Regions from separate parts of the Streptomyces sp. NPDC102490 genome, predicted to be linked through region 2. Evidence: riboswitches for the same ligand, from Rfam matches in the RefSeq annotation. Region 2 holds a riboswitch; each other region holds the start of a gene.
What was found. Region 2 has a riboswitch for cobalamin ahead of ACIRGB_RS01050 (ribonucleoside-diphosphate reductase subunit alpha). Riboswitches for the same ligand answer to the same signal wherever they lie in the genome.
Positions count from the first base shown of each region.

Region 1 (9,873 bases), on a different contig from region 2:
GTGCCCTACGCGTACGCGCTGCCGGGTGGACGCCGGGACCGCGTGGTGGTGAGTACGGCCCTGCTCGACTGCCTCGAACCGGGCGAGCGGCGCGCCCTGTTCGCCCATGAGCGTGCCCACCTCGCCGCCCGGCACCACCGCTTCCTGCTCACCGTCCGGCTCGCCGCGCTGGCCAACCCGTTCCTGCGCCCCCTGCGGACGGCCGTGTCCTACACGGCGGAGCGGTGGGCGGACGAGGCGGCCGCGCGGGCGGTCGGTGACCGCCGCGCGGTGGCGACCGCGATCGGCAAGGCGGCCCTCGTCTCCCGCGGCACCCCCGTCGCCACCCTCGCCGGCCTCGCGGCGCCCGGCCCGGTGCCCCGCCGGGTGGCGGCGTTGCTGGGGCCCGCTCCCGCCGTCCGCACCTGGCCCCCGGTGTTCACGTCGGTGGGCCTGGCGGCGTGGGCCGCGGCCGCCGGAACCGCCGTCTCGGCGATGTCGTCCGCGAACGCCGCCGTCACGATGTTCCTCATCCTGCGGGCCGCGACGCCGTTCTGACCTGTTCTCACTCCCTGACGGGCGCTTTCGAGGAATCTCGCAGGTCACAGCGGCGCCGCCGCACCTTTCTCACTCGATCGGGTGGGCGACCAATCCGGAACGGGGCCCGCTCCGGATTCCCCGTGTGAGGGAAGAACCGAGACCCACGCCGACAGCGAACCGGCGGCCGACCCCGGACCCGGGTCGGCCGACCGGCACGTAACGGCGCCGCGTACTCGGCGGCCCGCCGCACACCACTTCAGCTCCGTATCAGCACTGCGCACCACGACTCCGCACCACCCCTCCGTACCGACGCAGCCTTCGTGCTGCCCGTTTTCTGGGAGATTCTCCATGAACGCCCGTATCCGCCGCTCCGCCGTCGCCGTCGTCGCGGCCGCCGTCCTGCCCCTGTCCCTGGCCGCCTGTTCCGACGACGGCGACAGCGGCTCCTCGGACTCCGCCCAGGCCGCCTCCTCGGCCCCCGCGGCGGGCGACGACCAGTCGGCCGGCACCTCCGACGGCATGGCGGACTCCGACGAGCCGTTCGGCCCGGCCTGCTCCACGGTGCCGAAGGAGGGCGCCGGTTCGTTCGACGGCATGGCCAAGGACCCGGTCGCCACGGCCGCCTCGAACAACCCGGCCCTGTCCACGCTGGTCTCGGCGGTGAAGAAGGCAGACCTGGTCGACACGCTCAACAACGCCGAGAACATCACCGTGTTCGCGCCGACCAACGACGCCTTCGCCAAGATCCCGAAGGCCGACCTGGACAAGGTCCTGAACGACAAGGAGACGCTCACCGGCATCCTGACCTACCACGTCGTCGGCCAGAAGCTCGCGCCCGCGGACCTGGAGAACGGCTCCTTCGAGACGCTCCAGAAGTCCAAGCTGACCACCTCGGGCTCGGACGAGTCCTACAAGGTCGACGACTCCGCCAAGGTCGTCTGCGGCAACGTGAAGACCGCCAATGCCAACGTCTACATCATCGACACCGTCCTCATGCCGAAGAGCGGACGGGCGTGGCGGCCCGGGGCCGGGGGCCGGGGGAGCGGGTCTGGCAGTGGCCCGTCCCCCGGCGGGGCGATGGCCCTGTGGTAGCTTGCGCAGGCCAGTCGAACCCACCTGGTGGGTCAGGGAATCCGGTGCGAATCCGGAACTGACGCGCAGCGGTGAGGGGGACGGGCGGGACACGGGCCACTGGGCGGCGTACGCCGTCCGGGAAGGCGTCCCGTCCGGTCGATCCCGAGTCCGAAGACCTGCTGGCACCCGTGCCGCGTGCGGCGCGGGCCGCATCGTACGGACGGGCTTCGCGCATGAGCCCTCGACGCCAGAGGATCCTTCCTTGCCCGCAGCACGCCCCGTCGGCCCCCGACGACTCCGCCTGTCCCGCCGTGCTCTGCGCGGTCCCGTCCTGCTCCTGTCCGGCGCCCTGCTGGCCTCCGGCTGCGGGTCCGGTACGGGCACCGACGACCCGGCCGCCCGGGCCGACGCGGCCGGCTACCCCCGCACCGTCCGCGACTGCGGGCACGACGTCCGGGTCGACGCGCCGCCGCGCCGGGCCGTCTCCCTCAACCAGGGCACCACGGAGATCCTGCTCTCGCTCGGCCTCGCCGACCGCCTGGTGGGCACCGCGACCTGGACCGACCCGGTCATGAAGGGGCTGGAGAAGGCGAACGCCGGCGTCCCCCGGCTCGCCGACGACATACCGTCCTTCGAGACGGTCCTGGACGCCGAACCGGACTTCGTCGCCGCCTCCTTCGCCTCCACCCTCGGCACCGGCGGTGTCGCCACCCGCGAACGGTTCACGGAACTCGGCGTGCCCGCCTACCTGTCCCCGTCCGACTGCGCCGGCAAGGACAACAGCGGCGACGGCGACGGCGTCCGGAACGAGCCCCTCACCCTGGACACCGTCTACGGCGAAGTCCGCGACCTGGCCCGCCTCTTCGACGTCGAGCAGCGCGGCGAGAAACTCGTCGCCGACCTCAAGGCAAGGGTCGACAAGGCGACATCCGGCATCGACGCCTCCGGCGTCACCCTCATGTACTGGTTCGCCAACTCCACCTCGCCCTACCTGGCGGGCTGCTGCGGCGCCCCCGGCGTCATCACCCGCGCGCTCGGCGCCGAGAACGCCATGGACGACACCCACGAGGAGTGGCCGCAGACCGGCTGGGAGACCGTCGCGGACCGGGACCCCGACGTCCTGGTCCTCGGCGACCTCACGCGTAAGTCGCAGACGGCCGAGACGGCGGCGAAGAAGATCGAGTTCCTGGAGTCCAACCCCGTGACCGGGAACATGACCGCCGTCCGCGAGAAACGCTACGTGCTGCTCAGCGGGCAGGCCATGAACCCCACCATCCGTACCGTCGAGGGCGTGGAACAGGTGGCGGCGGCCCTGCGCGCGTTCGGGCTCGCCCAGTGACGTCCGCGAGCCGGACCGCGCCCGTCTCCGGCATACGCGCGCCGCGCGGCGCCCTCGTGTGGGCGGCGGCCGGGACCGTCGCCCTGTGCGTCTCCGTGGCCGTCGCCGTCACCATCGGACCGGCGGACATCGGCGTCGCCGACGTGTGGTCCGTGATCGCCGCCCACCTCGGCGCCGGCACCGCCGCCGGGGACGTGTCCCCGCTCCGCGCCGGCATCGTCTGGGACCTGCGACTGCCCCGTACCCTGCTCGCCGCGGTGTGCGGAGCGGGACTCGCCGTGTGCGGGGCCGTGCTCCAGTCCCTGCTGCGCAACCCGCTCGCCGACCCCTTCGTCCTCGGCGTCTCCTCCGGCGCCTCGACCGGCGCCGTCCTGGTCGTCGTGCTCGGTGTGGGCGGTGGCGCGCTCTCCGTCTCCGGCGGGGCGTTCATCGGCGCGGTCTGCTCCTTCGCGCTGGTGATGCTGCTCAGCCACAGCCTCGGCGGCACCACGGACCGGGTGGTGCTCGCGGGCGTGGCGGCGATGCAGCTGTTCTCGGCGCTCACCTCCTTCGTGGTCATGACCGCCGCCGGCGCCGAGACCACCCGCGGTGTGCTGTTCTGGCTGCTCGGTTCGCTCGGCGGCGCGGGCTGGAGCGACGTGTGGACCGGCACCGCCGTCCTGGCGCTGGTCCTGGCCGTGTGCCTCGGTCACGCCAGGACGCTGGACGCCTTCGCCTTCGGCCAGGACGCGGCGGCCGCGCTCGGCGTCCACGTGGCCCGCACCCGGCTGGTCCTGCTGTGTGCCACCGCCCTGCTCACCGCCGCCCTGGTCGCCTCGGCCGGCGCGATCGGCTTCGTCGGGCTGGTGCTGCCGCACGCCGTACGGGCGCTCACCGGCCCCGGACACGCCCGGCTGCTGCCGGTCTGCGCGCTCGCCGGTGCCGTGTTCCTGGTGTGGGTCGACACCCTGGCCCGTACCGTCCTCGAACCCCAGGAGGTCCCGGTGGGGGTGGTGACCTCGCTGATCGGCGTGCCGGCCTTCGTGCTCGTGCTGTACCGCACCCGGAGGACGCGGTGACCCTGAACGCCGAGCGGGTCTCCCGCACCACCGGTGGCCGGCTGATCCTGGACGGCGTCGACCTGAGCCCGCGCGACGGCGCCATGACGGGCCTGCTCGGCCCCAACGGCTCCGGCAAGTCCACCCTGCTGCGGCTGCTCGCCGGCGTACTCGCCCCGACCTCGGGCCGCGTCACCCTCGACGGACGCCCCCTGGACCGGGTGGGCCGCCGGGACGTCGCCCGGCGGGTGGCCGTGGTGGAGCAGCAGACGGACACCCAGGTGGAACTGACGGTCCGGGACGTCGTCCGGCTCGGCCGCATCCCGCACCGCCGCGCCTGGACACCGGCGTCGGCGGCCGACGAGGAGGCGGTCGCGGACGCCCTGGACCGCACCGGCCTGACGGGCCAGGCCGACCGCCTCTGGCACACCCTCTCCGGCGGCGAACGCCAGCGCGTCCAGATCGCTCGCGCCCTCGCCCAGGAGCCGCGTGAACTCCTGCTCGACGAACCGACCAACCACCTCGACATCCAGCACCAGCTGGACGTGCTGGCCCTCGTCGCCGCCCTCCCCGTCACCAGCGTGGTCGCCCTGCACGACCTCAACCTCGCCGCGATGTACTGCGACCACCTCGTCGTCCTCTCGGAGGGACGGGTCGTGGCCCGCGGCGAACCGGCCGAGGTCCTGACGACGGACCTGGTCGCGAAGGTCTACCGGGTCGACGCCGAGATCACCCGCGCCGGCCCGGCAGGCCGCCCGCACGTGCGTTTCCTGGGCACACTGCCGCGCTAGGAGCCGGGGCGAGCACCCACCGGGGGCGGGCCGGGCTCAGTCGTCCATCAGACCGGCGGCGAGCGTGGCCCCCAGCTCCCAGCAGGCCTCCAGGTCGGCCTTGCCGGGCTCACCCGTCACGTTCACCGCGGGCGCCGCGCGCTGCCAGCCGAGGCCGGTCGTGACCGACTCGATGCCGCGCACCGCGCCCGTGGTGTCGCTGCCCCCGTGCACGTAGTAACCGAAGGGACGGCCCCGCGTCTCGTCCAGGCAGGGGTAGTAGACCTGGTCGAAGAAGTGCTTGAGCGCACCCGACATGTAGCCCAGGTTGGCCGGGGTTCCGAGAAGGAAGCCGTCCGCCTCCAGCACATCGACGGCCGTGGCCGCCAGGGCCGCCCGCCGGACCACCCGTACCCCTTCGATCTCGGGCGCGGTCGCCCCGGACACGACGGACTCCAGCATCGCCCGGCAGTTCGGCGACGGCGTGTGATGCACGATCAGCAAAGTGGCCACACCGGCAGCCTGCCGCGCGGCACCCGCCGACCGCAAACGGACCCCACGGCACCCGGGAGGTCCGTCCCCGGCCGGCGCCCTACTCCTCGGCCGCCCCCGTCTCCGTCAGCTCGCCGTCCGCCAGCCGCAGCCAGCGGCCGACGCCGATCTCGCGCAGGAACCGCCGGTCGTGACTGACGACCACGAACGCACCCCGGTAGGAGTTCAGGGCGCTCTCCAGCTGGCCCACACCGACCAGGTCGAGGTTGTTCGTCGGCTCGTCCAGGAGCAGCAGGTGCGGGGCCGGTTCCGCGCACAGGACGCAGGCCAGCGTGGCCCGCAGCCGCTCGCCGCCGGAGAGCAGGCCGACGGGCAGATGCGCGCGGGCACCCCGGAAGAGGAAGCGCGCGAGGAGGTTCATCCGCTCCGCCTCCGGACGCTGCGGGGCGTAGGCGGCGAAGTTCTCGGCGACGGTGCGCTCCTCGTCCAGCAGGTCGAGCCGCTGAGAGAGGTACGCGACGCGCCCGTCGGCACGCCTGAGGTCGCCGCCCTCCGGCTCCAGGTCGCCGTTGAGCAGCCGTAGCAGCGTGCTCTTGCCCGCGCCGTTGGCCCCGGTCAGCGCGATCCGCTCGGGCCCACGGACCGTCAGGTCGACGCCCGTTCCGGCGAACACCTCCCGCTCGCCGAGCCGGATCCGGAGCCCCTGACCGAGGAAGAGGGTGCGTCCCGCGGGGACGTCGGTCTCCGGCAGGTCCAGCGTGATGCGCTGTTCCTCGCGCAGCGACCGCTCCGCCTCGTCAAGGCGTGCCTTCGCCTCACCGACCCGGCTGGCGTGGGTCTGGCCCGCCCGGCCCGCGGACTCCTGGGCGCCGCGCTTCATGGTGCCCGCGAAGATGCGGGGGAGCCCGGCGTTCTTCAGGTTGCGGGCGGCGTTGCTCGCACGGCGGTCGGCGCGCTCGCGGGCCTGTTGCAGTTCCCGCTTCTCCCGCTTCAGCTCCTGTTCGGCGTTGCGGACGTTCTTCTCGGCGACCTCCTGCTCGGCGCGGACGGCCTCTTCGTACCCGGTGAAGTTGCCGCCGTAGAAGCGCAGTTCACCGCGGTCGAGTTCGGCGATGCGCTCCATGCGGTCGAGCAGCTCCCGGTCGTGGCTGACCAGCAGCAGACAGCCGGTGTAGTCCGTGAGCACGTCGTGGAGTCTGCTCCGGGCGGCCGAGTCGAGATTGTTGGTGGGCTCGTCGAGCAGCAGTACGTCGGGCCGCTTCAGCAGCTGGGCGGCGAGCCCGAGGGAGACGACCTGACCGCCGCTGAGCGTGCTCAGCCGCCGGTCCAGGGCGAGGTCGCCCAGGCCCAGGCGGTCGAGCTGGGCGCGGGTGCGTTCCTCGATGTCCCAGTCGTCGCCGATGGCCGTGAAGTGCTCCTCGGCCACGTCCCCGGACTCGACGGCGTCGATGGCCCGGATCACGGCGTCGACGCCGAGGACCTCGGCGACGGTCAGGTTCCCCGTCAGGGGGAGGGTCTGCGGCAGATGGCCGAGGACGCCGGAGACCGTCACGGAGCCCGCGGTGGGCCGCAGCTCCCCGGCGATCAGCTTGAGCAGGGTGGACTTGCCGGCCCCGTTGGGGGCCACGAGACCCGTGCGGCCCGCGCCCACGGTGAACGACAGGTCCTCGAAGACGGGGGTGTCGTCGGGCCAGGAGAAGGACAGGTGGGAGCAGCGCAGGACGGCGTCGGACATGGAGACGACCTCGTGAGGCTGAGGGGCAGGAGACAGACCTCTGCCCGGGAAGGAAGACAGGGAAAAGGGAACGACGAAGGGGCCACTGCGACGGCGCTCGACAACGCCCGCTGCGGCCTACCGGAACCGGATCTCACCCGGAGATGTCGTCGTCACCCACCATGTCCGCCACTCCTCACTGCACGATCAAAGTCCGCACCAGCCTAACAGCCGGGCTGCTGCCGCACCGGTGCCGCGTGGGACGAGGCGGGCGGCACCGGCCGCCCCGTCCTGGTGCGGTGCGGGCGGGCGTGGTGGCGCGGCATGACGTGGTCGCCGTCCGCCCAGAGTGGCATGCCGCCCCCCCACGCCCTCAGGCCGGTGACATGCCGGCCCCCCGCCCCCGTCAGGCCGGCATGCCCAGCAGCGCGATCGGGTCGGAGGTCGGCTGCTTCGAACCGCCGGCCGGTTCGACCGTGATGCCCACGCCCGCCGCACCGTCGACGGCACCCTCCATCAGCACCGCCTGACGGGTGCTGCCGGGGTCCATCAGGCCGTCCGGGCGCATCGTGCCGTGGTCGTCGAACCAGAGCTGGTACACCTTGCCCCGCGGCGGTCGTGCCATGCCCGAGGCCAGGTAGACGGCCCGGTCCTGGCGTTCGGAGACGACCAGCGTCCCGCTTGCCCCGCCGGCCAGCCGTGCCGTACGGGACCGGGCGTCCGGCGCGGCCAGCACCCCGGTGAGGGTCTCGGCCCGCCGCTCGGCCCGCGCGGCCCGCTCGCCGGCGTCCTGCGCGCGCTCGTGCTGCCACACCGCAGTGCCGCCGAGGCCCGCCGCCGCGGCCAGGCAGGCGGCCAGCGCCCAGCGGACCGGGCCGCGCCCGCGGGGCACGACGCGGCGTGCCTTCTCCACGGTGCCGCCGCCCGGCGGGACCTGGCGCACGGTGGTGACGCGGTGCAGCCCCCGGTCCCTGAGCGCCGGACCGGCCGCGACCGTCGCGGCCAGCCCCAGCCGGGCCGTCGCGGCGGCGAACTCCCTGGTCTCCTGCGCACACTCGGCGCAGTCCGCCAGATGGCGTTCGAAGGCGTCCCGTTCGTCGTCGGGCAGGGCGTGCAGGGCGTGGGCGCCCGTCAGGCCGTGCAGGTCCTCGGTGCGCATCACGCACTCACCCCCAGGCAGTCACGGAGCCGGATGAGACCGTCGCGCAGCCGCGTCTTGACCGGTGCCCAGCGGCAGCGCGAGCGCCTCGGCCACCTGCCGGTAGGTCAGACCGCGGTAGTAGGCGAGGGTCACGGACTGGCGCTGGAGCTCGGTCAGGGTGCGCAGACAGCGCCGCACCTGCTCCCGCTCCAGCCGGGTCTCGACCTGCTCGGTCACCTCGTCGTACTCGGGCGTCCGGTCCAGCAGGGCGGCCTTGTGGTCGCGGGCCGCGGCGGCCTCCACCGACCGCACCCGGTCCACGGCCCGCCGGTGGGCCAGGGTCAGGACCCAGTTGATCACCGTGCCGCGCTCGGGCCGGTAGCGGTGCGCCGTGCGCCACACCTCGACCAGCACCTCCTGCGCGACCTCCTCCGACTGCGCCTGGTCGCGCAGCACCGCCCGGGCGACCCCGAGCACGGACCCCGCCACCGCGTCGTACACGGCGGCGAAGGGGCCCGCGCGGCCCGCGGATTGGTCCAGGGCCCCGGGAAGCCGTGGTGACCCCGCCCGCCGCGCACCCTGCCACGGGTACAGTGGTCGCCGTTCGCGTTCGATCGGGCTCCAGGGGAGCGGGAGGACCGGGAGGTGAGGTTGATGACCGTGCTCGACGCCGTCCTTCGCAGCGCCCGGATCTCCCTCGCGCCCCGAGCGGCGGCCTGACCCCGCATCCCACGAACGCCCACCTGAGAAGGACTCCAGTCCCGTGATGTCTTCTTCCCGTTCCTGGACCACCCGCGCCGAGACCGGCGCCGACGTCCCCGCCGTCCGCGCCATCGTCCGCGCCGCCTTCCCCACCCCCGAGGAGGCCGCCCTCGTCGACGCGCTGCGCGCCGACCCCGGGGCGTGGATCGAGGGCCTGTCCGTCGTCGCGGTGGACGACGCCGACCGCCCGGTCGGCCACGCCCTGCTGACCCGCTGCCACATCGGGGACAGCCCCGCACTGTGCCTGGCGCCCGTCGCGGTCCGGCCCGAGCACCAGAACAGCGGCGCCGGTACGGCCGCCGTCCGGGCCGCGCTCGCCGCCGCCGGGCGCCTCGGCGAGCGCCACGTCGTCGTCCTCGGGCACCCGGAGTACTACCCCCGCTTCGGCTTCACCCGGGCCTCCGCCCACGGCATCGGACTGACCATCGACGTCCCGGACGAGGCCCTGATGGCCCTCACCCTGGACGCCGGCCACCCGCTGCCCGCCGGCACCGTCCGGTACGCGGCACCGTTCGGCATCTGATCCGGCACTCGGCATTTCCTGAGCACAACCCCTTGACCCGAGGCCCGCAGTCCCTCACATTGCTTGTTAATGCGCATTAGGTAATGCGCATTAACAAGCTGTGCGGAGCGGAAGCGACGGAGAGGAGCCGTGGTGGCGAAGGAAGCCGCAGGGCGGGCGAGGCCGGGGAGGGCCCCCGCGCCGTCCGGCCGGCGGGCCCGGCCGAGGCAGGCGGAGGTGGCCAGGCTCGCCGGTGTCTCGCAGGCGACGGTGTCCCTGGTGCTGTCCGGCCGCGACATCGCGACGGGCCGGCCGATCTCGGCCGAGACCCGAGCGAAGGTCCTGGACGCCGCCCACAGCCTCGGCTACGTCCCCGACCCGGCCGCCAGCCGGCTCGCCGCCGCCCGCAACAACCTGCTCGGCGTCTTCAGCTTCACCGCGACCTTCCCGACCGACGTGCGGCACTCGTACTACCCCTTCCTCGTCGGCGTGGAGCAGGAAGCCGCCGCGCAGGGCTACGACC
Region 1 covers NZ_JBIWJU010000018.1:30,924-40,796, reverse strand. Annotated here, with positions in the region: gene ACIRGB_RS33335 (M56 family metallopeptidase) at 1-537, shown strand, start outside; gene ACIRGB_RS33330 (fasciclin domain-containing protein) at 868-1,611, shown strand; cobalamin riboswitch at 1,606-1,792, shown strand; gene ACIRGB_RS33325 (ABC transporter substrate-binding protein) at 1,856-2,932, shown strand; gene ACIRGB_RS33320 (FecCD family ABC transporter permease) at 2,929-3,990, shown strand; gene ACIRGB_RS33315 (ABC transporter ATP-binding protein) at 3,987-4,760, shown strand; gene ACIRGB_RS33310 (flavodoxin family protein) at 4,797-5,252, opposite strand; gene abc-f (ribosomal protection-like ABC-F family protein) at 5,332-6,966, opposite strand; gene ACIRGB_RS33300 (hypothetical protein) at 7,170-7,301, opposite strand; gene ACIRGB_RS33295 (anti-sigma factor domain-containing protein) at 7,352-8,104, opposite strand; partial or broken gene sigK (ECF RNA polymerase sigma factor SigK) at 8,104-8,626, opposite strand; gene ACIRGB_RS33285 (GNAT family N-acetyltransferase) at 8,853-9,371, shown strand; gene ACIRGB_RS33280 (LacI family DNA-binding transcriptional regulator) at 9,501-9,873, shown strand, end outside.
Region 1: it holds a riboswitch for cobalamin, as region 2 does, so the genes downstream of both, ACIRGB_RS33325 (ABC transporter substrate-binding protein) here and ACIRGB_RS01050 (ribonucleoside-diphosphate reductase subunit alpha) in region 2, are expected to answer to the same signal.

Region 2 (9,873 bases):
GCGGGTCTTGGGCAGTTCCTTGATGCCCGCGTCCGCCCAGATCTTCTTGTTGTAGACGACGACGCGGTTGACCACGAACCACGGGGCCGCGTACTGCTTGCCGTCGAAGACGGCGGACTTGTTGAGGGACTCGGACCAGTCGGTGCCGATCTCGCTCTTGAGGTCGCTCAGGTCCGCGAGGCCGCCGGTCTTGGCGTAGGCGGGGGTCTGGGTGTTGCCGATCTCGAAGACGTCGGGCGGGTTCTCCTCGGAGAGGGCGGTGGTCAGCTTCTGCTGGATGCCGTTCCACTTCTGGATCTCGAACTTGACCTTGGCCTTGGTCTTCGCCTCGAACTCCTTGGCGAGGTCCGCCTGCCAGTCGTCCGGCGAGGAGCCGTCCATCACCCAGACGGTCAGCGTCTCGCCGGCGTAGCCGTCGGCCCCGGCCTTCTTGCCGTCGTCGTCGCCGTCGCCCCCGCATGCGGCGATGGAGACCATCATGCCCGCGATACCGATCGCGGCTATAAGCTTGCGCTTCACGCCAACCCTCCTCAGGGATGCCACACAACCCCCCTGCCTCCCCGCGGTTGCTCGTCGACGCGGACCGCCCATGGGGCCGGGACCTGGACCAATGGTGTAGACCAGTACGGGGAGCTTGGCCCAGACCAATAGGACTGTCAAGGGTGTTCAAACTCCGTCCCGGCGTCCGTGATGGGACCGAGATATGCAGGGACCTTTCATTGCGCAAGCGACAGATCGGGCGGACCGGGACCGGGTGTACCACCTCCCACCGAATGCGGTGCGGGGATGGCTCCGAACGCGCGTACCAGCGGCGTCCGACGCGCCTGTGGACTAGACCAAGGGTGTTCCCGCGGGTATACAGAAGGGATCACGGAGCGTGCGGGGGCCATCCCGGCACGAAGCCGTGCCACGATGTGAGCCGTGGCCGACAGGGATAGCGGTCGCTTCGGCACCCGGAGCCGGGAAGGCAGAGCATGAGCACCGACGTCAGCAGTGCGGAGAACGAGGGTGGGGCGACCGTCCGTACCGCGCGCGTGCCCAAGTACTACCGTCTGAAGAAGCATCTGCTCGACATGACCCGGACCCAGACTCCGGGCACACCGGTCCCGCCGGAGCGCACCCTCGCCGCCGAGTTCGACACCTCGCGCACCACGGTGCGCCAGGCCCTGCAGGAGCTGGTCGTCGAGGGGCGCCTGGAGCGCATCCAGGGCAAGGGCACCTTCGTCGCCAAGCCCAAGGTGTCGCAGGCCCTGCAACTCACCTCGTACACCGAGGACATGCGGGCCCAGGGTCTCGAACCCACCTCGCAGCTGCTGGACATCGGCTACATCACCGCCGACGACCGGCTCGCCGGACTCCTGGACATCACGGCCGGCGGCCGGGTGCTGCGCATCGAGCGGCTGCGCATGGCCAACGGCGAGCCGATGGCCATCGAGACCACCCACCTCAGCGCCAAGCGCTTCCCCGCCCTGCGCCGCTCCCTGGTGAAGTACACGTCCCTCTACACCGCGCTCGCCGAGGTGTACGACGTCCATCTCGCCGAGGCCGAGGAGACCATCGAGACCTCCCTGGCCACCCCGCGCGAGGCCGGCCTGCTCGGCACCGACGTGGGCCTGCCGATGCTGATGCTCTCCCGGCACTCGCAGGACCGCACCGGCCAGCCGGTGGAGTGGGTGCGCTCGGTGTACCGGGGCGACCGCTACAAGTTCGTGGCCCGCCTCAAGCGTCCCCAGGACTGAGGGGTGCCGCTCCCCTCCGGCACGCGACATTGCGGTTGAGGACCGATATACGGACGAGGTCTTCCGCTCTCTTGACGCCGTCACCTACATTTTCGTGCGCACTGCACCAGGTGATCAGCGAGGGGACGGAGCCACCGCATGTCACAAGCCCCAGAAGTGAACAGAGGGCCGACGGTGACGCCGGTGCGCGTCGTCATCGCCCTCTGCCTTGTCGCACCGTTCGTCGCCATGCTGTGGGTCGGTTCGTACGCCAAGTCCGACCCCGACTTCATCGGCATTCCGTTCTTCTACTGGTACCAGATGGCGTGGGTACTGATCTCCACCGTGCTGACGGTGATCGCGTACAAGCTCTGGCAGCGTGACCAGCGCGCCCGCCGGGAAGGCGGGGCCAAGTGAACGACGGCGTGAACGGCGTCGCACTCGCCGTCTTCATCTTCTTCTTCGTCCTCGTCACCGCCATGGGCTTCCTGGCCGCCCGCTGGCGCCGGGCCGAGAACGAGCACAGCCTCGACGAGTGGGGCCTCGGCGGCCGCTCGTTCGGCACCTGGGTCACCTGGTTCCTGCTGGGCGGCGACCTGTACACGGCGTACACCTTCGTGGCCGTCCCGGCGGCGATCTACGCGGCGGGCGCGTCCGGCTTCTTCGCGGTGCCGTACACGATCCTGGTCTACCCGCTGATCTTCACCTTCCTGCCCCGCCTGTGGTCGGTCTCGCACAAGCACGGCTACGTGACGACCTCGGACTTCGTGCGCGGCCGGTTCGGCTCCAAGGGCCTGTCGCTGGCGGTGGCCGTCACCGGCATCCTGGCGACCATGCCGTACATCGCGCTCCAGCTGGTCGGCATCCAGGCCGTCCTCGACGTGATGGGCGTCGGCGGCGGCGAGGACACCAACTGGTTCGTCAAGGACCTGCCGCTGCTGATCGCCTTCGGCGTGCTGGCCGCGTACACCTACTCGTCGGGACTGCGCGCCCCCGCGCTGATCGCGTTCGTGAAGGACACGCTGATCTACATCGTCATCGCGGTGGCGATCATCTACATCCCGATCAAGCTGGGCGGGTTCGACGACATCTTCGCGTCGGCGAGCGACAAGTTCACCGAGGCGGGCAAGGGCGGAGTGGTACCGGACGCGGGGGGCCAGTGGACGTACGCGACCCTGGCGCTCGGTTCGGCCCTCGCGCTGTTCATGTACCCGCACTCGATCACCGCCACGCTGTCCTCGCGCAGCCGTGAGGTGATCCGCCGCAACACCACGATCCTGCCGCTGTACTCGCTGATGCTGGGCCTGCTCGCGCTGCTCGGCTTCATGGCGATCGCGGCCGGGGTCAAGGTGGAGAACGGCCAGCTGGCGATCCCGCAGCTGTTCGAGAACATGTTCCCGGACTGGTTCGCGGGCGTGGCCTTCGCGGCGATCGGCATCGGCGCCCTGGTCCCGGCGGCGATCATGTCGATCGCGGCCGCGAACCTGTTCACCCGCAACATCTACAAGGACTTCATCAAGCCCGACGCCACCCCGGCACAGGAGACGAAGGTCTCCAAGCTGGTGTCGCTGCTGGTGAAGGTGGGCGCGCTGATCTTCGTCCTGGGCATGGACAAGACCGTCGCGATCAACTTCCAGCTGCTGGGCGGCATCTGGATCCTGCAGACCTTCCCGGCCCTGGTCGGCGGCCTGTTCACCCGCTGGTTCCACCGCTGGGCGCTGCTCGGCGGCTGGGCGGTCGGCATGGTCTACGGCACGGTCGCCGCCTACGGTGTCGCCTCGCCGACGCAGAAGCACTTCGGCGGCTCCTCCGACGAGATCCCCGGCATCGGCGAGATCGGCTACATCGGTCTCACCGCCTTCGTGCTGAACGTCCTGGTCACCGTGGTCCTGACCTTCGTCCTGAGGGCGGTCAAGGCGCCCGACGGCGTCGACGAGACCAAGCCGAGCGACTACACGGCGGACGCCGGCGACCCCGGCGTCCAGGTGGAACTGCCGCCGGCCACGGCGGGCAGCTCGCACTAGCGGCGCTCCTCAGCGGGCCGTCGGAGAAATCCGGCGGCCCGTTGTCGTACCCGTCGGGCACACTCGGCGTCATGGACTTCGTGATCCGACAGGCGACGGCCGAGGAGTACGACACCCTCGGCGAGATCACCGCGCAGGCCTACCTGCGCGACGGCCTCCTCGACTTCGGGGAGAGCGACTCCTACCTGGACGAGCTGCGCGACGTGGCCAAGCGGGCGGCGGCCGCCGAGGTGCTGGTCGCCGCGGCGGAGGGGCGGGTGCTCGGCGGCGTGACCTTCGTGCCGTCCGGCGGCCCCATGGCGGACATCGCGCGCCCCGGCGAGGCCGAGATACGCATGCTCGCCGTCGCCCGCGAGGCACGCGGCCGCGGGGCCGGCGAGGCCCTGGTGCGGGCCTGCCTCGACCGCGCCCGGTCCGTGCCGGGCTGCGCGAGCATCGTGCTGTCGACCCAGCGCACCATGCACACCGCCCACCGCCTCTACGAACGCCTCGGCTTCGTCCGCACCCCCGCCCGCGACTGGAACCCTGTGCCGGAGCTGGACGACATCATGCTGCTCACCTACGAACTGGCGCTCTGACACCGGCCCGAGACGACGTACTGACACGCCGTCCGGACACAACATCTGGGGGTGCCGGCGGAGCCCGGCACAAGATGTATGCTCGTGCTCGCTGTCGCCGCAGGGGAATCCGGTGCGAATCCGGAACTGTCCCGCAACGGTGTACTTGCGTGCATCCGTACGTCTTCGCACGTGCGCGCACGCCTGTCCAGTCCGAGGACCTGCCGACAGTGCGCCCGGCCGCCTTGGCCCGGGTGCCATGACGTCCGGGCCTCGTGGAGTGGGCCGGTGGACGCGACGCCGTGCGCGCTCGTGAGCCCCCCTGCCCTCCGCCAGGCCCCGTGCCGAGCGAGGGAGTGCTCCACGTGACCATCGCGCCAGCCGATCCGGCTTCAGCGACCCCGGTGACGGCGACCGGGGAACCCGACGGACCCGGTGCCGCCCTGCTGCGGACCCTGACCGGGCTGACCGCCGACCTCCGGGGCGCCGACCCCGGCCGGGTGGCCGCCGCCGCGCTGCGGGGCCGGTCCGCCCGCGCCGACGAGGCCGAGCTGCGCGAGCTGGCCACGGAGGCGGCCGCCGGTCTGATCTCCGAGGACCCGGTCTACTCCCGGCTGGCCGCCCGGCTGCTGACCATCGGCATCCGCGCCGAGGCCGCCTCCCAGGGCGTCGCCACCTTCACCGACTCCATCGCCACCGGCCACCGCGAGGGCCTGATCGCCGACCGCACCGCCGCCTTCGTCCGGCTGCACGCGGCCCGCCTCGACGCGCTGGTCGATCCGGACGCCGACGACCGCTTCGGCTACTTCGGGCTGCGCACCCTGTACAGCCGCTACCTGCTCCGTCACCCGCTCACCCGCAAGGCCGTCGAGACGCCCCAGCACTTCCTGCTGCGGGTCGCCGCCGGACTCGCCGAGGACGACACCCCGCGGGCCGTGGACGAGGTCGCCGCCCTGTACGGCCTGATGAGCCGCCTGGACTACCTGCCCTCCTCCCCCACCCTCTTCAACTCCGGCACCCGGCACGCCCAGATGTCGTCCTGCTACCTCCTGGACTCCCCCAAGGACGAGCTGGACTCCCTCTACGACCGCCTCCACCAGGTCGCCCGCCTGTCCAAGCACGCCGGCGGCATCGGCATCGCCTACTCCCGCGTCCGCGCCCGGGGTTCGCTGATCCGCGGCACCAACGGGCACTCCAACGGCATCGTCCCGTTCCTGAAGACGCTGGATGCCTCGGTCGCCGCCGTGAACCAGGGCGGCCGGCGCAAGGGTGCCGCCGCGGTCTACCTGGAGACCTGGCACGCGGACGTCGAGGAGTTCCTGGAGCTGCGGGACAACACCGGCGAGGACGCCCGCCGCACGCACAACCTGAACCTCGCGCACTGGGTGCCGGACGAGTTCATGCGCCGGGTGGACGCCGACGGGACCTGGTCGCTGTTCTCCCCCGCCGACGTGCCGGAGCTGACCGACCTGTGGGGCGAGGAGTTCGACGCGGCCTACCGCAAGGCGGAGCAGGCGGGGCTCGCCCGCAAGACGCTGCCCGCCCGTGAGCTGTACGGCCGCATGATGCGCACCCTCGCGCAGACCGGCAACGGCTGGATGACCTTCAAGGACACCGCCAACCGCACCGCGAACCAGACCGCGACCCCCGGCCACGTCGTCCACTCCTCCAATCTCTGCACGGAGATCCTGGAGGTCACCGACGACGGGGAGACGGCGGTCTGCAACCTGGGCTCGGTCAACCTCGGCGCCTTCGCCGACCCCGCGAGCGGCGACCTGGACTGGGAGCGCCTCGACGCCACCGTCCGCACCGCCGTCACCTTCCTGGACCGGGTCGTCGACATCAACTTCTACCCGACCGAGCAGGCGGCCCGCTCCAACGCCCGCTGGCGCCCGGTCGGTCTCGGCGCGATGGGCCTCCAGGACGTCTTCTTCCAGCTCCGCCTGCCCTTCGACTCCCCCGAGGCGAAGGCCCTGTCCACCCGCATCGCCGAGCGGATCATGCTCGCCGCGTACGAGACCTCCGCCGACCTCGCCGAGCGCGGCGGCCCGGCCCCGGCCTGGGAGAAGACCCGTACGGCCCAGGGGGTGCTGCACCCGGACCACTACGACGTGACGCCCGCCTGGCCGGAGCGCTGGGCCGCGCTGCGGGAGCGCATGGCCACGACTGGGCTGCGCAACTCCCTGCTCCTGGCCATCGCGCCGACCGCGACCATCGCCTCCATCGCCGGTGTCTACGAGTGCATCGAGCCGCAGGTGTCCAACCTCTTCAAGCGCGAGACGCTGTCCGGCGAGTTCCTCCAGGTCAACTCCTACCTGGTGGACGACCTCAAGCGGCTCGGCGTGTGGGACGCGCGCACCCGTGAGGCGCTGCGCGAGGCGAACGGCTCGGTGCAGGGCTTCTCCTGGATCCCCGAGGACGTGCGCGCGCTGTACCGCACGGCGTGGGAGATCCCGCAGCGCGGCCTGATCGACATGGCCGCCGCCCGCACCCCGTACCTCGACCAGGCCCAGTCGCTGAACCTGTTCCTGGAGACGCCGACCATCGGGAAGCTCTCCTCGATGTACGCGTACGCCTGGAAGCAGGGCCTGAAGACCACGTACTACCTGCGCTCGCGCCCCGCGACCCGGATCGCCCGCGCCGCCGCCCGAGCCACCACCCCCGTCCCCGTGCAGGCCGGCCCGGACCCCGAAGCGGTCGCCTGCTCCCTGGAGAACCCCGAGTCCTGCGAGGCCTGTCAGTGATGAACGAGAACACCAAGAACCTGCTCGACCCGGGCTTCGAGCTGACCCTGCGCCCCATGCGGTACCCGGACTTCTACGAGCGCTACCGGGACGCCATCAAGAACACCTGGCACGTGGAGGAGGTCGACCTCCACTCGGACGTCGCCGACCTCGCCCGGCTCAGCCCCATGGAGCAGCACCTGATCGGCCGCCTCGTGGCCTTCTTCGCCACCGGTGACTCGATCGTCGCGAACAACCTGGTGCTGACCCTCTACAAGCACATCAACTCCCCCGAGGCGCGGCTGTACCTGTCCCGCCAGCTCTTCGAGGAGGCCGTCCACGTCCAGTTCTATCTGACGCTCCTCGACACCTACCTGCCCGACCCGGAGGACCGCGTCGCCGCCTTCGCGGCCGTGGAGAACATCCCGTCCATCCGGGAGAAGGCCGAGTTCTGCTTCCGCTGGATGGACTCGGTCGAGTCGATCGACCGCCTGGAGACCAAGGCCGACCGCCGCCGCTTCCTGCTGAACCTGATCTGCTTCGCCGCGTGCATCGAGGGCCTGTTCTTCTACGGCGCCTTCGCCTACGTCTACTGGTTCCGCAGCCGGGGTCTGCTGCACGGCCTCGCCACCGGCACCAACTGGGTGTTCCGGGACGAGACCATGCACATGTCCTTCGCGTTCGACGTCGTCGACACGGTGCGCAAGGAGGAGCCGGAGCTGTTCGACGACGAGCTTGGGCAAGAGGTCACCGACATGCTGCGGGAGGCCGTCGAGGCCGAGCTGCAGTTCGCGCGCGACCTGTGCGGTGACGGCCTCCCGGGCATGAACACCGACTCGATGCGGCAGTACCTGGAGTGCGTGGCCGACCAGCGCCTGACGCGCCTCGGCTTCGCCCCGGTGTACGGCTCCGAGAACCCCTTCTCCTTCATGGAGCTGCAAGGGGTTCAGGAGTTGACCAACTTCTTCGAGCGGCGTCCCTCGGCGTACCAGGTGGCGGTGGAGGGCACCGTCGACCTGTCCGAGGACTTCTGACTCCTCTGCGTCTCCTTTCCCCGGCCCCTCGCCTCCTGGGCCTCCCTGATCTGGCGGTCGATGCGCCGGTCGCGCACGATGCCGATCACCGAGGGGAGGATCATGAGGACGAGGAGTCCGAAGGTCGCGAGCATTCCGACGAGGCCTTCTATCTGGTTTCCGGTCATGACACCACTGTCGCGCCGGATACTCCTTACCGTCAGTGGCAGGACTGCCGTAAGACCTCGATTTCCTGCCACTGTCGAGGCACACTGGCGGCATGTTGCGCAACGTGGCCGCCGTCCTGCTCGACGGTGCACACCCCTTCGAACTCGGCGTGATCTGCGAGGTCTTCGGCATCGACCGGAGCGACGAGGGCCTGCCGGGGTACGACTTCGCGGTGGTCTCGGCGGAGGGCCCCACGCTGGGCACCCACGTCGGCGGGCTGACCGTCTCCACGCCGTACGGTCTGGAGCGGCTGGAGGAGGCCGACCTGATCGCGGTGCCGGCGGGCAGCGACTTCGTCCGCCGGGAGTACCCGCCCGAGCTGCTGGACGCCCTGCGCAGAGCGACGGACCGGGGCACACGCGTACTGAGCGTGTGCTCCGGCGCCTTCGTGCTGGGCGCCGCCGGTCTGCTGGACGGGCGGCGGTGCGCGGTGCACTGGCACCACGCGGACGAGCTGTCCCGGCAGTACCCGCGGGCCGAGGTCGCGCCGGACGTGCTCTACGTCGACGAGGACCCGGTGATCACCTCCGCCGGGACCGCCGCCGGCATCGACGCCTGCCTGCACATCGTGCGCAAGGAGCAGGGGCCGGAGGTCGCCAACCGGATCGCCCGGCGCATGGTGGTGCCGCCGCACCGGGACGGCGGGCAGGCGCAGTACATCGAACGGCCGCTGCCGCGCTCCTCCTGCGACACCGTCGGCGAGGTGCTGGCCTGGATGGAACAGCACCTCGACGAGGAGGTCACGGTCGAGCAGCTGGCGGCCCGGGCGCACATGTCCCCGCGCACCTTCGCCCGCCGCTTCCAGCAGGAGACGGGGACGACCCCCTACCGCTGGGTGCTGCGCCAGCGCGTGCTGCTGGCCCAGCGGTTGCTGGAGGCGACGGACGAGACGATGGACTCGATCGCCTGGCGCGCCGGTTTCGGCACGGCGGCGGCCCTGAGGCACCAGTTCACCAGGGCCCTGGGCACCACCCCGCACGCCTACCGGCGCACCTTCCGGGGCCCGGAGGCCGCCGCCTGATCCGTCCCGGCCGTGTCACCGCGCCACGGGCCTGACCAGCAGGTCGTGCGGGCGCAGCGTGATGCCCACCCGGACCGCGTCGTTGGAGCCCGCCACCTGTTCGAAGCGGTACTTGGTGGCGAGCGCGGCCGTGATCAGCGTGAGCTGCGCCATCGAGAAGTGGTCGCTGGGGCACTTCCGCTTGCCCGCGCTGAAGGGCTTCATGGCGTATTTCGGCACGTTCTTCGCGCGTTCCGGGAGCCACCGGTCGGGGTCGAACTCCAGGTTGCCGTCGTACGACTTCGGATCGCGTTGGATTGCGTACGGACTGTAGATGATGTCCGCACCGGCCGGAATGCGATAGCCACCGAGTTCGCTCTCGACCACCGCGCGCCGCGTCAATACCCATACGGCGGGGCGCAAACGCATGGCCTCCACGATGACATTGCCGGTGTGCGTGAGACTGCGGACGTCCTCGAATGCCACGGGCCGCCCGCCGGTGACCGCTTCGACTTCGTCGCGTATGCGGTCGGCATGTTCCGGATGGTCGGCAAGTGCCTGGAGCAACCACATGATCGTGGACGCGATGGTTTCACTGCCGGGGGTGAGT
Region 2 covers NZ_JBIWJU010000001.1:224,190-234,062, forward strand. Annotated here, with positions in the region: gene dasA (N,N'-diacetylchitobiose ABC transporter substrate-binding protein DasA) at 1-519, opposite strand, end outside; gene ACIRGB_RS01030 (GntR family transcriptional regulator) at 975-1,739, shown strand; gene ACIRGB_RS01035 (DUF3311 domain-containing protein) at 1,878-2,135, shown strand; gene mctP (monocarboxylate uptake permease MctP) at 2,132-3,742, shown strand; gene ACIRGB_RS01045 (GNAT family N-acetyltransferase) at 3,814-4,320, shown strand; cobalamin riboswitch at 4,382-4,543, shown strand; gene ACIRGB_RS01050 (ribonucleoside-diphosphate reductase subunit alpha) at 4,665-7,043, shown strand; gene ACIRGB_RS01055 (ribonucleotide-diphosphate reductase subunit beta) at 7,043-8,056, shown strand; gene ACIRGB_RS01060 (GlxA family transcriptional regulator) at 8,316-9,284, shown strand; gene ACIRGB_RS01065 (cytochrome P450) at 9,300-9,873, opposite strand, start outside.

Region 3 (9,873 bases), on a different contig from region 2:
GCGGAGCGCCTGGACTCCGGCTGCTGCGGGCTGGCCGGCAACTTCGGCTTCGAACGCGGTCACCTGGACGTCAGCGAGGCGTGCGCGGAGCGGGTGCTGTTGCCGCGGCTGCGGGAGGAGGACGAGTCGACCGTCGTCCTCGCGGACGGCTTCAGCTGCCGCACCCAGATCCACGAGTTCGACAGCGGCGGCCACGAGGGCGTGCACCTGGCGGAACTGCTGGCCTCGGCCCTGCCGGGCACCGGGGCCGCTTCCGGGACGCCGGGCAGCGCGTACGGCACCGCGCCGGGCGCCCGTCCGGCCGCTCCCGGTCCCCGGGCCCGCGCCCTGGCCCTCGCGGGCACGGCGGCGGCCGCCGTGGGCACCGCGGCGGCGGCGACGGCACTGGCCCGGAGCCTGCGCCGCCGCTGAGCCCGGACACGACGGACGGTCACCCCGCGGGCGCGGGGCGACCGTCCGTCGTGGGCGTGGGGTCTAGGCTCGGGACGGGTTGTCCTGGCGGCTGGCCAGGGCCCAGATCACGAACACGTCGATCGCCATCATGATCACGGACCAGACGGGCGAGTACGGCAGGAACAGGAACTGGGCGATCAGGCTCAGCGAGGCGAGGACGATGCCCGCCACCCGCGCCCACGCCATGTCCTTGAGCAGTCCGAACCCGGTGACGAACACGAGGGCGCCCAGGATGACGTGGACGACCCCCCAGCCGGTCAGGCTCATCTCGTAGACGTAGGTGCCGATACGGGCGTACACGTCGTCCTCGGCGATGGCCGCGATGCCCTGGAGGACGGCGAGCGCGCCGTTCAGCAGCAGCAGTACGCCCGCGAAGACGACACCGCCGGTCACCCAGCCGCTGGTGCGGTCGCCCGAGCGCTGGGCCCAGGAGGCGTCGCCGCCGCGGGACGGCCGGCCGGGAGTGGGTTCGGCGTGCTGGCTCATGAGCGGAGTCCTTTCTGTGTCCCCCGTACGGGGCAGCTGCCCACCGGCGCCGACGGCACCGACAGGTCGTTCAGAGCCTGCGCGCAGCCGGGCCCCCCGGCCACGCGGGCCCGCCGTACGGGTGAATCGCGCACCGGGCGCGCACATGCGGGCGCCCGCCGCCTCACGTTGACTGAGGACACCCGCGCCCCCCGGCGACCGACGGAACGCGGGGCGAAAAAAGGAGGTCGTGTGACGAGTCGGCCGCTGCCCGGACGGGACCCGCTGTCCCGGCGGAGCCCACTCCCCCAGCGGGACCAGCTGCCCCGGCGCAGCCCGAAGTCCCGGCGGGACCCGCTGTCCCGGCGGAGCCCACTGACCCAGCGGGACCCACTGCCCCGGCAGGACCCGCTGTCCCGGCGGAGCCCGAACTCCCGGCGGGACCCGCTGTCCCGGCGGAGCCCGGGGTTCCGGCTTGGCGTGCTGTGTTGGAAGGAGCCGCTGTCCTGGCGGGGCACGCTGCCGCGGGGCGGGCCGCTCGGGCGGGTTTCGTGACCGCGTCGGTGGGCGCCGCTGCGGGGCGGGCGGAGCAGTCGCTGCGGCAGACGCTGCTCAGTCCGGGTTACCGGCGGCTGCTGGTGCTCTGCGTGCTGCTGGGCGTGCCCATCGCGCTGGCCTGCTTCTTCTTCGTCGGGCTCCAGCACGAGATGCAGCACTGGGTGTGGACCTCGCTGCCGAAGGCGGCCGGTTACGACACCCCGCCCTGGTGGTGGCCACTGCCCGCGCTGCTGCTTGCCGGGCTGATCCTGGCGCCGATCGTGACCCGGATGCCGGGCGGCGGCGGCCACCTCCCGGTGAACGGCCTGGGCGGGGCACCCGTCGGCCCCCGCGCGCTGCCCGGCGCGGTGCTGGCCGCGCTGGCCACACTGCCGCTCGGCGTGGTGCTGGGTCCCGAGGCCCCGCTCATGGCCGTCGGCAGCGGGCTCGCCCTGCTGGCGGTGCGGCGGGCGGGCGCGGGCGGCGACCAGCGGGCGAGCGCGATCCTCGCCACGGCCGGCTCCACCGCCGCGATCTCCACCATCCTCGGCGGTCCGGTGGCGGCGGCGGTCCTGCTCATCGAGGGGGCGGGACTGGCCGGCACCCGGCTGGTCGCGCTGCTGCTGCCCTGTCTGCTGGCCAGCGCGGCGGGTGCCCTGGTCTTCACCGGCTTCGGTCAGTGGACGGGCCTCGAGATCGGCGCGCTGGCCCTGCCCGACCTGCCGCCCCAGGCCGGTCCGGACGCGGGCGACTTCCTGTGGGGCCTGCCCACCGCCGCCCTGATCGCCGTACTGGTCACGCTGGGCCGTGAGCTGGGCCGCCGCACCGTCACCTGGACGCGGCACCGCACGGCCGCCCGCACCGTCGTGTGCGCCACCGCGGTCGGCGTCTGCGTCTCCGCGTACGCGCTGATCACCGGCCGCTCCCCGGCCGAGGCGGCGCTGTCCGGCCAGGCCGCCCTCGCCCAGCTCGCCGCGCACCCGCACGCCTGGTCCGTGGGGGCGCTGGTCGCGCTGGTCGTGTGCAAGGGGCTGGCCTGGGGCATCGCGCTGGGCGCGCTGCGCGGCGGCCCGATCTTCCCGTCGGTTCTGCTGGGCGCGGCGACGGCGCTGGCCTGCTCCGGGCTGCCCGGCTTCGGCGCGACCCCGGCCCTCGCCCTCGGCATCGCCGCCGCGGCGGCCGCGGTGACGGGACTGCCGCTGGCCGCCTCGGTCCTGACGGTGCTGCTGATGGGCCGGGACGCCCACGACCAGACACCGCTCATCGTCATGGCGTCGGTCGTCGCGTTCATCGTCGCCCAGCTGGTGCGGCGGACGGAGCCGGAGGCCGGCCAGGCGTCCGGCGGAGCGCCGAGCGGGGCGCCGACGACGGGAGCGGCGGGATGAGGGACCGCCGGACCTCACCCCCGGGCCGTAACCCGAGCCCCAGCCCGCGCCCGCACCCCCGTACCGGCTGGGACACCTTCCGGCCCTGGCTCGTACGGGTCGGGATCGCGGCCGCCGTGGTCGTGGCCTACTTCCTGCTCCCCCTCGACCACCTGGGCCCGCGGCGGCCGGTGCTGAGCTGGGTGCTGTTCGCCCTGCTGCTGACCGTCGTGGCCGTACTGCTGCTGCGGCAGATCCGGCACGTCCTCCTCGACCACCCCGACAGCCGGCCCGGGGTGGTCATCTCGCTGCTGATCGTCCTGTCCGTGCACGTCTTCTCGGCCACGTACTACGCCCTGGCCAAGTCGCCGGGCGAGTTCAGCGGACTGCACACCCGGATCGACGCCCTGTACTTCACCGTCGTGACGCTCGCCACCGTCGGGTACGGGGACATCACCCCGCGGGGCCAGGCGGCGCGAGTGGTGACCATCCTCCAGATCACATACAGCTTCGTCTTCCTCACCGCCGCCGCCACCGCGCTGACCACCCGCATGCGGAGCATGGTGGTCCGCCGGCCCGAACGGGGCGGCCGGTCCCACTGACGGCGGCGCGGCCCGGCCGAGGGCTTGAAGCTGCCGCGGCGTCACCTTCTAGCCTCGGTCGCACACTCGTGGAGGAGCCCCATGACACACGCGACCGACGGCACCCGGCGCATCGGCGAACTCGCGCGGGAGACCGGGCTGAGCATCCGCGCCCTGCGCTACTACGACCGGCTCGGCCTGCTCACCCCGTCCGCCCGCAGCGAGGGCGGCCACCGCTGCTACGACGCCGACGACGTCCGGCGCCTGCACCGCGTACTCGCGCTGCGCAGCTTCGGGCTCCCGCTGGCCGAGATCCGCGCGGTGCTGGACGCCGAGCCGGACCACGACCCGGCGGAGCTGATCCGGCGGCAGCTCGACGTCGTCGAGGAACGGCTGCGGCGGACCGCGGAGCTGCGGGCCCGGCTGCTCGGTGTGCTGGGCGCGCTGGACACCGCGGTGGACGGCTCGGCCGAGGCCTATCTGGAGGTGATCGAGGAGATGACGGCCATGGAGCGTCCCCTGACGCCGGAAGAGGTGGCCCGCATGAGCGACGCGCGGCGCCGCTGGGCCGAGTCGCTCGGCGAGGAGGAGCTGCGTGCCCTGCACCACAGGCGCGCGGAGATCTTCGCCACGATGGACGAGGACGAGCGGCGGCAGCTGACGGACCGGCGGCGCCGGGCGTTCGCGCAGCCCTGAGGCCTGTTCGGCGGTCCGGCGGGGTGCCCGCCGGGCCCGAGGCCCGCTTGTGCCCGCCCCCGTGGGAGCACTACTGTCGCCACGCCTTGGTGAACGGGAAATCCGGTGTGATGCCGGTGCGGCCCTCGCCACTGTGAATCGGGAAGTCCGGCTCCGGCCCTCGCGGGCAGCCACTGGATCGCTTGCGATCCGGGAAGGCGGAGCACGGGCGGTGGTACCCGTAAGCCAGGAGACCGGCCAAGGCGCGTCGTCCATCCACGAGGTGCTGGAGAGGGTCTGCTGAGCCATGCACATAGCCGAGGGCTTTCTGCCACCGGCGCACGCGATCGCCTGGGGTGTCGCGTCCGCGCCGTTCGTCGTCCACGGAGTCCGGTCACTCACCCGTGAGGTCAGGGAGCACCCGGAGAGCACGTTGCTCCTCGGCGCCTCCGGAGCCTTCACGTTCGTCCTGTCGGCCCTGAAACTGCCGTCCGTCACCGGAAGCTGCTCGCACCCCACCGGCACCGGCCTGGGCGCGATCCTGTTCCGGCCGCCGATCATGGCGGTCCTGGGCACCATCACCCTGCTCTTCCAGGCGCTGCTGCTCGCCCACGGCGGGCTGACCACGCTGGGCGCCAACGTCTTCTCGATGGCGATCGTGGGCCCCTGGGCCGGGTACGGCGTCTACCGGCTGCTGCGCCGCTTCGACGTGCCGCTGATGGTCACCGTGTTCTTCGGGGCGTTCGTCGCCGACCTGTCCACGTACTGCGTCACCAGCGTGCAGCTGGCGCTGGCCTTTCCGGACCCGAGCAGCGGGTTCCTGGGCGCGCTCGGCAAGTTCGGGTCCATCTTCGCCGTGACCCAGATCCCGCTGGCGGTGAGCGAGGGCCTGCTCACGGTGATCGTGATGCGGCTGCTCGTGCAGTCCAGCGAGGGCGAACTGACCCGGCTGGGCGTGCTGCTGACCCGTTCCGGCGAGCGGAAGCAGGAGGTGGCGGCCCGATGAGCCGCAACGCGAAGATCAACGCCCTGCTACTGCTCGCCGTGGCCGCGCTGGCGGTGCTGCCGCTGGTGCTGGGGCTCGGCGACCACAAGAAGGAGCCGTTCACCGGGGCCGACGCGGAGGCCGAGACGGCGATCACCGAGATCGAACCGGACTACGAGCCGTGGTTCTCCCCGCTGTACGAACCGCCGTCCGGGGAGGTCGAGTCGGCGCTGTTCGCCCTCCAGGCCGCGCTCGGCGCGGGCGTGCTGGCGTACTACTTCGGGCTGCGCCGGGGCCGGCGGCAGGGCGAGGAGCGGGCGTCGGCGGCTTCCGGGGCCGCGGCGGTACCGCGAGACACCCCCGAAGGGGACTGAGTGCTGCCGATCGACGCGGCGGCGCACGCCAGTCGCTGGCGGCGCCGCCATCCCGTGGACAAGGCGGTGCTCGGTCTCGGGCTGACCGTGCTCGCGATCTCGCTGCCGCCCTGGCCGGGTGCGGCCCTGGTGCTGGTGGCGGCGCTCACGGTGCTGCTCGGCCCGGCGGGGGTGCCCGGGCGCCGGCTGTGGCGGGCGTACCGGGTGCCGCTGGGCTTCTGCGTGACGGGGGCGCTGCCGCTGCTGGTGCAGGTCGGCGGCCCGGACGGGTTCCTGTCGGCGGCCGACGGCGGTGCGGTGCGCGCGGGTGAGCTGCTGCTGCGCACCTCGGCGGCCTCGCTCGGGGTGCTGCTGTTCGCGTTCACCACGCCGATGTCCGACCTGCTGCCGCGCCTGGTGCGGGCCGGGGTGCCCGCGCCGGTCGTGGACGTGGCGCTGGTGACGTACCGGATGAGTTTCCTGCTGCTGGACGCCGTACGGCGTATCCGGGAGGCGCAGGCCGCGCGGCTCGGGCACACCACCCGGACGGCGGCCTGGCGTTCGCTCGGCGGGCTGGGCGCCACCGCGTTCGTGCGGGCCTTCGACCGGGCGGCGCGGCTCCAGTCGGGGCTCGCCGGGCGCGGTTACGACGGCACCCTGCGCGTGCTGGTGCCCGAGGCCCGGGTCTCGGTGCCGTTCACGGCGGCGAGCGTCGCCCTGCTGGCGGCGCTGGCCTGCCTCACCCTCGTACTGGAAGGACCCCTGTCGTGAACGGACCGGCGCGGTCAGCACAACCGGCCCTGGTCGCCCTGCGGGGCGCGTCGTTCGGGTACGAGGAGGGCCCGGACGTGCTGGTGGGCCTGGACTTCGCGGTGCGCGAGGGGCGTGCGCTGGCGCTGCTCGGCCGCAACGGCAGCGGCAAGACGACGCTGATGCGGCTGCTCAGCGGCGGACTGCGGCCGCGCACGGGGTCGTTGACGCTCGGCGGGGAGCCGGTGACGTACGACCGCAAGGGTCTGACCCGGCTGCGGACCACGGTGCAGTTGGTGGTGCAGGACCCGGACGACCAGCTCTTCGCGGCCTCGGTCGGCCAGGACGTGTCCTTCGGTCCGCTGAACCTGGGGCTGCCCGACGCGGAGGTCAGGTCCCGGGTCGGGGAAGCGCTCGCCGCGCTGGACATCGCGGCGCTGGCCGACCGGCCCACGCATCTGCTGTCGTACGGGCAGCGCAAGCGCACCGCGATCGCCGGGGCGGTCGCGATGCGGCCCCGGGTGCTGATCCTCGACGAGCCGACCGCCGGTCTCGACCCGGACGGGCAGGAGCGGCTGCTGGCCACCCTGGACGGGCTACGCGCGGGCGGCACCACCGTGGTGATGGCCACCCACGACGTCGACCTCGCCCTGCGCTGGTCCGACGACGCCGCCCTGCTCACCCCGGACGGTGTGCGCACCGGCCCGACCGCCCCGACGCTGGCCCGCGCCGACCTGCTGCGGCAGGCCGGGCTGCGGCTCCCGTGGGGCGTCGCGGCGGCCGGACTGCTGCGGGCGCGGGGGCTGTTGCCCGACTCCGCCACCGGTCCGCGTACGGCGGAGGAGCTGGCGGCGCTGGCGGAGTGACGGGGCGCGGGCGGGGTGGCTCAGCCCCGGGACTGGCTCAGCCCTGGGACTGACCCTGCCTGGGAGGGGCTCAGCCCTGGGACTGGCTCAGCTCGGCGTCCTGGTCCCGGGCCGCGCTCGCCGCGGTGTCGTCCCCGGTGTTCTCGGCCGCCTGCCGGGCGCGGCGGCCGGGCAGGACGGCGAGGACGATCAGGGTGCCGGCCGCCATGATGATGCCGCCGACGAGGCTGGTCGTCGAGACGCCGTGGGCGAAGGCCTTGTGCACGGCGTCGGTGAGGGCCTGCGCCTGCTCGGGTCCGGCGGACGGGTTGCCGGCGAGGCGTTCGGCGACGGCCAGTCCACCGCCCACCGAGTCCTGGGCGGTGTCCAGCGCGGCGGCCGGGAGCCGGTCGCCCACCAGGCCGGCCAGTTCGTCCCGGTAGGCGGTGCCGAGCAGGGAGCCCAGGACGGCGATGCCGAGAGAGCCGCCGAGTTCCAGCGCGGTGTCGTTGGCGCCACCGCCGACGCCCAGTTCGCCCTCCGGGAAGGAGCCCATGATGGTGTCGGTGGCCGGGGAGACGCTGAGGCCGATGGCGAGGCCGAGCAGCAGCATGGGGGCGAGGAAGTCGGCGTAGGTGGAGCCCTGGTCGATCAGGACCAGCAGGAAGACACCGACGGTGCCGATCGCCATGCCGGAGCCGACCATGGCCCGCACGCCGAGCTTCGGGGTGAGCCGCCCGGTCACCGCGGCGCCGACGAACACGGCACCGGCCAGCGGCAGCAGCCGTACGCCGGTCTCCAGCGCGCCGTAGCCGAGCACGAACTGCAGGAACTGCGTGGCGTAGTAGATGGCGCCGTAGGTGCCGAAGAAGAAGAACAGCACCGCCAGCATCGAGCCGCTGAACGGCCGGAGCAGGAACCTGCGCACGTCCAGCATGGGGTGCGGGTGGCGCAGCTCCCAGGCCACGAAGGCGATCAGGCCGACCCCGGCGACGACGGCCGCGGCGATCGGTCCCGCGCCCCAGCCGAAGTGCGGGCCCTCGATGGTCGCGTAGACCAGGCTGCCGACGGAGACGATGGAGAGCAGCCCGCCGACGTAGTCGATGCGGCCCATGCCGGCCGCCCGGGACGGCGGTACGAGGACCAGCGCGCCGACCACGGCGAGGACCGCTATGGGGACGTTGACCAGGAAGGTCGAGCCCCAGGCGTGGTTCTCCAGGAGCCAGCCGGCGACCAGCGGCCCGACCGCGATGGCCAGTCCCGAGGTGGCGGTCCAGGCCGTGATGGCGCGGGCCCGCTCCCCCTTCGGGAAGACCGCGACCAGCAGGGACAGCGTGGCCGGCATGACGACTGCGGCGCCGACGCCCATGACCGCCCGGGCCGCGATGACCAGCCCCGTCTCGTGGACCAGGCTGCCCATCACCGAACCGCCCGCGAAGATCACCAGGCCGGTGACCAGGGCGCCGCGACGGCTGTACTTGTCGCCGATCGCGCCGAGCACCAGCATCAGCGCGGCGTACGGGACGGTGTAGCCGTCGATGACCCACTGCAAGTCGCTGCTGCTCAGACCCAGGTCGGCCGTCATGTCCGGGGCGGCCACGATCAGGGACGTGTTGGCCATGACGACGATCAGCAGGCTCAGGCAGAGCACCAGCAGAGCCCACCAGCGCCGGGGGTAGGGCCCGGGCATCTTCTCGACGGGGGTGGTGGCCAGTAGGGGCATGAGGGCTCCCGGAGACGAGCGGGGGCAAGTTAATTGCCCATAGATGAGCAGACAAGAGAAAGAGTAGTTTGTTGCCCACGCGCGTGCAAATAAGGCGCCCACCAACCGGGGGCGCCTACTGACCAAAAAAAAGGGGGGGTGGCCTACTCGGCCGGGAGGGATGTCGCCGGCTGCGCCGGACCCACGCTCTCGACCACGGCCCGTGCGGGCCCCTCCGGCACCCCGGCGGCCATGAGAAGCGCGGCGGCGGCCCGGGTGCCGTCGTCCTCCAGGGCTCCGGTGTTGACCTGCTCGAGGAGCGCCACGACCATCGCTTCGAGTCCCGCGCTCAGCACGGCGGGGGGCAGGTGGGCGGGGAAGACCCCGTCCCGCTGGCCGCGCTCCAGGATCGCGGTGACCTCGGCGCGCGCCGGGGCCAGGATCTCGGCCACCCGCTCCACGCCCAGATCGTGCCGGGCCAGCGCCAGCAGCATGCGGTAACGGTCGCCCACGGGCCACATCAGCAGCATGAAGTGCGCGAGCGCCCGGTCGGCCGGTTCGTCGGGTCCGGCCGCGTCGGCCATCGCGGTACGCAGCACCTCGGACGCCTCCTCGGCGAGGGCCTCCAGGAGCGCCGCGCGCCCCGGGAAGTGGCCGAAGAGGGTGCGCCGTACGACACCGGCGGCGCGGGCCAGCTCCTCCAGGGTGGTGTCCGGGTCCCGTCCCAGCTCCCGGCGGGCGGTGGCCAGGATGCGCGCCCGGTTCGACCGCGCGTTGCGGCGCTGCGGCTCACGGGCGACGGGCTTGGTCACGGGAACCTCGGGCGGGACGGTGCGGGGGGGGTGGGCGGCGGGAGCGTGGTCGTCCATTCTGGCACGGGGGGCGCGACGAGCAGGACACCGAGAACGCCACCGGGAAGAGCGGTCCCGCCGTCGGCCTCGCCCTGGCCGGATGCGGTGCCGGACCCGCCGGGACGGTGAACCCCTAGCTACGCCCGGCCGGGTCCGCGGCCCTGCTGCGCCGGACGGCCGCGACCGCGGCCAGGACCATCCCCACGGCCACGGTCAGCAGGCCGCGCAGCCACACCTGGGCCTCGATCTGCGTGGCGAGCGCGACGCAGGACGCGGCGCCCAGTACAGGGAGCACGGTCGGGGCGCGGAAGT
Region 3 covers NZ_JBIWJU010000013.1:89,536-99,408, forward strand. Annotated here, with positions in the region: gene ACIRGB_RS28335 (FAD-binding and (Fe-S)-binding domain-containing protein) at 1-411, shown strand, start outside; gene ACIRGB_RS28340 (hypothetical protein) at 475-939, opposite strand; gene ACIRGB_RS28345 (chloride channel protein) at 1,470-2,840, shown strand; gene ACIRGB_RS28350 (potassium channel family protein) at 2,837-3,421, shown strand; gene ACIRGB_RS28355 (MerR family transcriptional regulator) at 3,503-4,096, shown strand; cobalamin riboswitch at 4,167-4,353, shown strand; gene ACIRGB_RS28360 (energy-coupling factor ABC transporter permease) at 4,383-5,081, shown strand; gene ACIRGB_RS28365 (energy-coupling factor ABC transporter substrate-binding protein) at 5,078-5,434, shown strand; gene cbiQ (cobalt ECF transporter T component CbiQ) at 5,435-6,184, shown strand; gene ACIRGB_RS28375 (ATP-binding cassette domain-containing protein) at 6,181-7,029, shown strand; gene ACIRGB_RS28380 (MFS transporter) at 7,100-8,731, opposite strand; gene ACIRGB_RS28385 (TetR/AcrR family transcriptional regulator) at 8,875-9,522, opposite strand; gene ACIRGB_RS28390 (APC family permease) at 9,695-9,873, opposite strand, start outside.
Region 3: it holds a riboswitch for cobalamin, as region 2 does, so the genes downstream of both, ACIRGB_RS28360 (energy-coupling factor ABC transporter permease) here and ACIRGB_RS01050 (ribonucleoside-diphosphate reductase subunit alpha) in region 2, are expected to answer to the same signal.